Regions from separate parts of the Heyndrickxia acidicola genome, predicted to be linked through region 2. Evidence: riboswitches for the same ligand, from Rfam matches in the RefSeq annotation. Region 2 holds a riboswitch; each other region holds the start of a gene.
What was found. A riboswitch is a leader RNA that binds a small molecule or an ion and turns the genes downstream of it on or off. The one in region 2 is predicted to bind preQ1.
Positions count from the first base shown of each region.

Region 1: linked by a shared signal. The riboswitch ahead of queC (7-cyano-7-deazaguanine synthase QueC) and the one ahead of A5N88_RS12445 (QueT transporter family protein) in region 2 are both predicted to bind preQ1.
Region 3: linked by a shared signal. The riboswitch ahead of queF (preQ(1) synthase) and the one ahead of A5N88_RS12445 (QueT transporter family protein) in region 2 are both predicted to bind preQ1.

Region 1 is NZ_KV440953.1:1,058,822-1,061,091, reverse strand. Features, by position in the region: gene A5N88_RS04985 (DUF2087 domain-containing protein) at 1-632, shown strand, start outside; gene A5N88_RS04980 (GIY-YIG nuclease family protein) at 649-987, shown strand; PreQ1 riboswitch class I at 1,325-1,367, shown strand; gene queC (7-cyano-7-deazaguanine synthase QueC) at 1,418-2,077, shown strand; gene queD (6-carboxytetrahydropterin synthase QueD) at 2,079-2,270, shown strand, end outside.
Region 2 is NZ_KV440953.1:2,660,656-2,662,925, forward strand. Features, by position in the region: gene A5N88_RS12440 (glycosyl hydrolase family 28-related protein) at 1-967, shown strand, start outside; PreQ1 riboswitch class I at 1,028-1,072, shown strand; gene A5N88_RS12445 (QueT transporter family protein) at 1,083-1,574, shown strand; gene A5N88_RS12450 (D-2-hydroxyacid dehydrogenase) at 1,751-2,270, shown strand, end outside.
Region 3 is NZ_KV440953.1:2,870,941-2,873,210, reverse strand. Features, by position in the region: gene nagE (N-acetylglucosamine-specific PTS transporter subunit IIBC) at 1-1,070, shown strand, start outside; PreQ1 riboswitch class I at 1,138-1,184, shown strand; gene queF (preQ(1) synthase) at 1,336-1,836, shown strand; gene A5N88_RS13450 (MATE family efflux transporter) at 2,013-2,270, opposite strand, start outside.

The DNA of each region.
Region 1 (2,270 bases), 1.6 Mb from region 2:
CCTATGAGACAAGATGGTATCAGGCAGAAAAATATATGCAAGTCCATATCAGAGCTGCCCATGAATCTGTTTTTCATTATCTTGTCCATCTCGATAAAAAATTAACTGGACTTACAGAACATCAAAATCATCTCTTAAGGCTGTTTTTTGAGGGGAAAAGTGATGCAGAGGTGCAAACAGAGCTTGGAATTGGAAGTGCGTCGACCATCAGAAACCACCGTTTTTCACTGAAGGAAAAAGAGAGGCAGGCTAAAATTTTCCTTACCTTAATGGAGCTATTAAAAGAAAATAATCTTCAAGGGCCAGCCATTCTGCCGTTGCCTAAAACAGCAAAAAACGTAGATGAAAGATTTAACGTTACAGAAACAGAAGCAGAGAAGATCATTCAAAAGTTCTTTCCAAACGGAATCAATGGACTATTAAAAGCTTTTCCGCCAAAAGAAAAGGCCAGATGGGTGGTTCTCAGAGAAATCGTGAAACGATTGGACCCTAAACAAAAATATAACGAAAAAGAACTCAATGAAGTATTAAAATCCGCATTTGATGACTATGTCCTTATCCGGCGTTATCTCATAGAATATGAATTTATTGACCGGAAGCCAGACGGGAGTGCATATTGGGTTAAAAATTGAGAAAGGGGTATAGCAAATGGAACGAAAAAAGGAACTGAAGCAGCAATTTAAAGAGGCCAAGATAGAAGCGGGCGTTTATCAGATTAGAAATCTGGAAAATGATAAAGTATATATTAGCAGCACCCGAAATTTCAAAACACTTACAGGAAAAAAATTCTCCCTTGAAATGGGGACGGAAACCAACAAGGCTTTGCAAAAGGAATGGAACACCTATGGAAAGGAAGCATTTGCTTTTGAAATTTTAGAAACGTTAAAGGACGACAATGGCAATATTGATAAAAAATATGCATTAATAAAGCTTCTTGAAAAATGGATGGATCAAATCAAACCTTTTGGTGAGAAAGGGTACCACTAAATCCCTTAGAAATACAGTACAACATACAGAAAACGATGTTTACAGTCTGCTATACTCTAAAGGGAGATACGATATAAAAAAGAACTTAGTAGGCTGGAAGGTTCTGAACATAGTATGAAGAGTGAGTACCTGCATTGGAATCAACTTACATTGAATATTGTTTAAAGCGAAAGTGACCAGATAACTACAGGAGCAGCTTACTAGTCTCCCGATGTAAGCACAAGTCCAAAATGCAGATAGGGGTAATAGCAATTGTGTATTTTCGGAAAATACTGTCATCTAAACGTTCACCCAAGAGTATGATATAGTATAAAGGGAAAATAAGAAGCCGCAATGGCGGCAAGAGGTTCTAGCTACCCTCTCAAAAAAACTAAGAGAACAGCACTGCTATCTTAGTAGTGCTGTTTTTCTGTTAAAAGGAGTATTTGAAATGAAAAACAAACGAGCGCTAGTCGTTTTTAGCGGCGGGCAGGACAGCACCACATGTTTATTTTGGGCTATGAAAAATTTTGATTATGTTGAAGCAGTAACATTCAACTACAATCAAAGGCATAGTCTTGAAATAGAATGTGCTCAAAATATTGCAAAAGAACTGGGAGTTAAGCATCATATTTTAGATATGTCATTATTAAATCAGCTTGCACCCAGTGCTTTAACCCGCGGGGATATTGAAGTTAAAGATGGTGAAGAAGGGGGACTTCCATCCACTTTTGTACCTGGACGTAATTTATTATTTCTTTCCTTCGCAGGAGTTCTGGCAAGCCAAATCAAGGCTGACCATATCGTAACTGGTGTGTGTGAGACGGATTTCAGCGGCTATCCAGACTGCAGGGATGTGTTTATAAAATCAATGAATGTCACATTAAATCTTGCGATGGACGGGCAATTTGCCATCCATACCCCATTAATGTGGCTGAACAAAGCAGAAACCTGGGAGCTCGCAGACCAACTGGATGCTTTCCAATTTGTTCGTGAAAAAACATTAACCTGCTACAACGGCGTTATTTCCGACGGTTGCGGTGAATGCCCTGCATGCAAGCTTCGCCAAAGAGGGCTTGAAGACTATTTGGCCAGCAGGGGAGGCAAGTAAGATGACTGAGTTTCGCATAGTGGATCACTTGCAAAAATACAACAAAGACATAACAAAAGAGCAGCTGAAGTACCACTCTAAGAGAGTGCTCGTGAGCAAAGAGTTTACTTTTGATGCCTCCCATCATCTACATGAATATGAGGGGAAATGCAAAAACCTTCACGGCCATACCTATAAAGTCATATTTGGGGTG
Region 2 (2,270 bases):
CGGATGGGTCAGGAATACAGAGGCGATCAATCCAGGCCTTCATTGCTTTGATATTACTTCTGTACGGTACAATTATTCTGGTGACGGCAACAGGGCTTCCCGCGGAAGTGAGTTCATTTGGATGGACCAATTGACCGGCTATGGTTTTGGAGATGACGGAATTACCACACACCACAGCCAGCATATCCTCATTACCCATTCCCATATGTGCGATCCCAGTGGAAGGGCACACAAAAAAGGCTTTTCAAATTCTAATGGTTTTGAAATTGATGATGGCTCTCAAAACGTTTGGCTTGTGAACAATTCTTCAGCACGCTGTTTTGGAGGCGTTGAAATCAAGGCACACCATAACTCTTCTGCAGCGAGTAATGTACAAATTATTGGACACTTTTCTTTCCATGATAATCGCTCTTATAATTTCCGCCATATAGGCCACCATTACAAGGAACATCCAGAATCCAAAACAGCCTACAATATCATGGCTACCAGTATTGTGGCGATGGCCCCTGTGTTTTCGGATCTTTATACTGATTCAAGTCCACGTGGGATGGTCATCTCTGCCTATCGAAATGTCGCAATCAATCATTTCACCTTAATTGGCGATCGGAATTATGATTATAAAAAAAATCCTGTTCTTGCTATACAATATCGTGCACAAAATATTAGGCTTCAGAATGTTTCATTTCGCGATTTTAGTACAGCAGGCACAGACCTGAAAGTATTCGGAGGAGACAATCATGCAGATCAGGTTATTCTTTCAAACATAACTATTGACCATTCCTCTCCCAAAGGAATTGATATTGGTGCAAACGTCCATGCATCGATCAAAAATGTAAAAGCTGACTGCGAACAAGGCGAATATGGAATGAAATCTGTAAATCCAGTGGCACACGCCTCGTCTCTCGAGATACAGGGATATAAGATTCCTATTTCAATAGCCGGAAAAACATCCAATAGAATCTTATAGGTGCATTGTTGTATTGACATGCCGTTTTAATGTACGATAAGATATTTTTTTGATCTTATTCCTCACGTGGTTCGAAACCATCCCACGTTAAAAAACTAAGGAGTGGAATCTTTCAATGAACACAAAAACACTTGCTGTAAACGGCATTGTGGCAGCTCTCTATGTTGTAATTTCTTTTATTATTCAGCCTATTGCCTTTGGCCGTTTCCAATTTCGCGTTCCCGAAATATTTAATCATCTGATTGTTTTCAATAAAAAATATTTCTTCGGAATCGTTATTGGCGTCTTTTTAGCCAATTTATTTTTCTCTCCAATGGTCGCTTATGATCTTGTTTTTGGAGTAGGACAGTCTGCCATATCTCTTTTAATCACGATGGCTACTTCCCGTTTTATCAAAACCACTTGGGCCAGGATGCTCGTAAACACTGTAGTGTTTACTATAACAATGTTCCTGATTGCACTGGAGCTTCATCTTGCCTTTCATCTCCCTTTTATAGCTACATGGCTTGTTACAGCTATCGGGGAATTTGCGGTATTGGTAATTGGGGCACCCATTATGTATTTAATTAATAAAAGAGTTGATTTTGAAAAAATCATAGAAGCCTAACAGCAGGCTGACTCAAAAAGGCTAACATCAAACGCCTTAGAGTCAGCTTTTTTTATACCTTTCCTTTTCTTGGACAGCCGAAAAGCATTTTTCTAAAGAAAGGAAGACAGTTTACTAGTTCTGTCTTTGTCCATTCTGATAACATAGAATGGAAGAATATGAGACGAGGTGACAGCATGGCAAAAAGAAAAGTAGTCATAACACAGAATATTGATGAAAACTATATCAATGCAATACGAGAGCTGCTGCAGGATTGGGAGGTTATAGCCGGAAAGGATTCTTCTATCTGGAGTAATCATATCAAGGATGCAGAAATCATTGTTGGCTGGAAGAAGGAACTAGCATCCAGTGTATCGGAACAGGAATCAAAGGTACGCTGGATTCAAACCTGGAGTGCGGGCGTTGATAGCCTTCCGCTCGAAAAGCTTGAAGCCAGAGACATCCAATTAACCAGCGCAAACGGCGTGCATGCTTATCCTATTTCTGAAACAATCTTTGCTTTAATGCTTTCACTAACAAGGAAGATTCCTGAATATGTTCGGAATCAACAAAAGAAAAAATGGGACCATAGCGGTCTGAAGCTAGAAATTCACGAAAAAACAATCGGCATTTTGGGAATCGGCGCTATTGGTAAAGAAACCGCTAAAATAGCAAAAGCATTTGGTATGAGGGTCATTGGTGTACGCAATTCCCTTA
Region 3 (2,270 bases), 210 kb from region 2:
AACCAATTGAGTTCTCTTTCATGTTCTTATCACCTGTTCTATATGGAATTCATGCTGTTTTAACAGCCATTTCAATGGCACTGACCTATGTACTTGGAATTCGAGACGGTTTTGGATTTTCAGCAGGCGCTATTGATTATGTATTAAACTTTAAAATTGCTGAAAAACCGTTACTGCTTCTTTTGGTAGGTATCGTCTATGCAGTTATCTACTTTGTCATTTTCTATTTCCTAATCAAAAAACTGAATTTGAAAACACCTGGACGTGAAGATGAAGAGGATTTGGAAGAAGAAGGAATGGAAAGCGTTAGAGGAAATGATAAGTACGATATTATGGCTTCTCATTTTATTCAGGATATCGGCGGTAAAGGCAACATTACAAACATTGATAACTGTGCAACAAGGCTGCGTCTTGAGGTGAAGGATGCAGGAGCTGTTGACAGTTCGGCTTTAAAACGCCATGGCGCAAAAGGGTATATGAAAATTAATAATCGCAATATACAAATTATCGTGGGGACACATGTTGAGTTTGTCGCGGAGGCCATGAAACGAAATGAGGGAAATACAGTTCCTGTAAAGGATGAAACAGTGGTCGAAAATCTATCCGCACCGGTAAGTTCCGAGTCAAAAGCAGAATTCATCATGCCAATAGATGGTGAAATTGTATCACTCGAGATTGTTCCTGATGATGTTTTCTCCCAAAAAATGATGGGGGATGGTTTTGCGATTAATCCATCCGGCACGGTTCTGGTTTCTCCAGTAAATGGTACCGTTACAAGTGTATTTCCGACCAAGCATGCAATTGGCATTACAAGTGATGAGGGTGCAGAAATATTAATCCATATTGGGGTTGATACGGTAAAACTGAATGGAGAAGGTTTTACAGCGTATGTCAGCACAGGAGATAAGGTGAAAGTCGGCCAGCGCTTGGTAGAGGTTGATTTTGAAAGTTTAAAATCAAAAGTACCTTCAATTTTAACACCTATTATTTTTACAAATGCTGAATATGTGAATGTACTGGAATATAAGCATTATAAGCAAGGGGAAAAGGTGAAGATAGAATACAGGTAATGATTTTCTATTGACGAATGTGCTGTTCTTCTATATTCTATAAATAAAAATAAATGCCCGCGCACAAACGGGAGAGGTTCATAGCTGATACCCTCTATAAAAAACTATGGATACCTGAAATAAAGCCATATCCATAACGGATGTGGCTTTTCTTTTTATCCACATTTATGTTGGTTTACTACTAGAGATCTTCAGTTGAATGGGAAAAATATTCATTGAACCCTCTCATGAAATGTAAAGGTACATTTTGAAGGAGGACTTTTTTATGGCAGGAAGAACAGAAAAAGAAGGATTAAAGGATTTAACATTGTTAGGGAATCAAAATACTCAATATTCTTTTGCATATGCTCCGGAAGTATTGGAATCAGTAGATAATATGCATCCTGAGCGGGACTACTTTGTAAAGTTTAACTGTCCGGAATTCACAAGCCTGTGTCCAATTACGAGCCAGCCTGACTTTGCGACAATGTATATCAGCTATATCCCAAATCAAAAAATTGTGGAAAGCAAGTCCTTAAAGCTGTATTTATTTAGTTTCCGCAATCATGGCGATTTTCACGAGGACTGTGTAAATATCATTATGAACGATTTAATTAAGCTGCTTGACCCCCGTTATATTGAAGTATGGGGTAAGTTCACTCCTCGTGGGGGTATTTCCATCGATCCGTATTGCAATTATGGAAAGCCAGGTACAAAATACGAGAAGATGGCGGATCACAGGTTAATGAATCACGATATGTATCCAGAAAAAGTGGACAATCGTTAAAGAGTGAAGATGCCTCTCATACAGTGTGGGGAGCTTCAGATTCATTGTTTTATTTCCAATAAAAGCTTATTCGATAGAAAAAGCCTTTTCCCTATTTAAATTCTAGGGAAAAGGCTTTTTATTTCTCTCTGTTTTCCAGCAGGTTGATTATCGCTGGAGGCAAGTTGAACTGAATTTTAACTTACCATGCGTGTAATTCGCTTTTTCTTCCAAACCCATTGATAATACCCATATTGCAGCATGAGGCTCACAATAAAGGCAGCGGGATAACCAATCCAGATACCTTTAATACCGAGAGTGGTGTGAAAAGACAGGATATACGCAATAGGAACCTCAACAAGCCAAATGGAGATAACACTAAAAATTGTTGGCCATAACACAGTACCGCTCGCCCGCATGGTAGCCCCGATGATTTGCGTATTTCCAAAGATAAG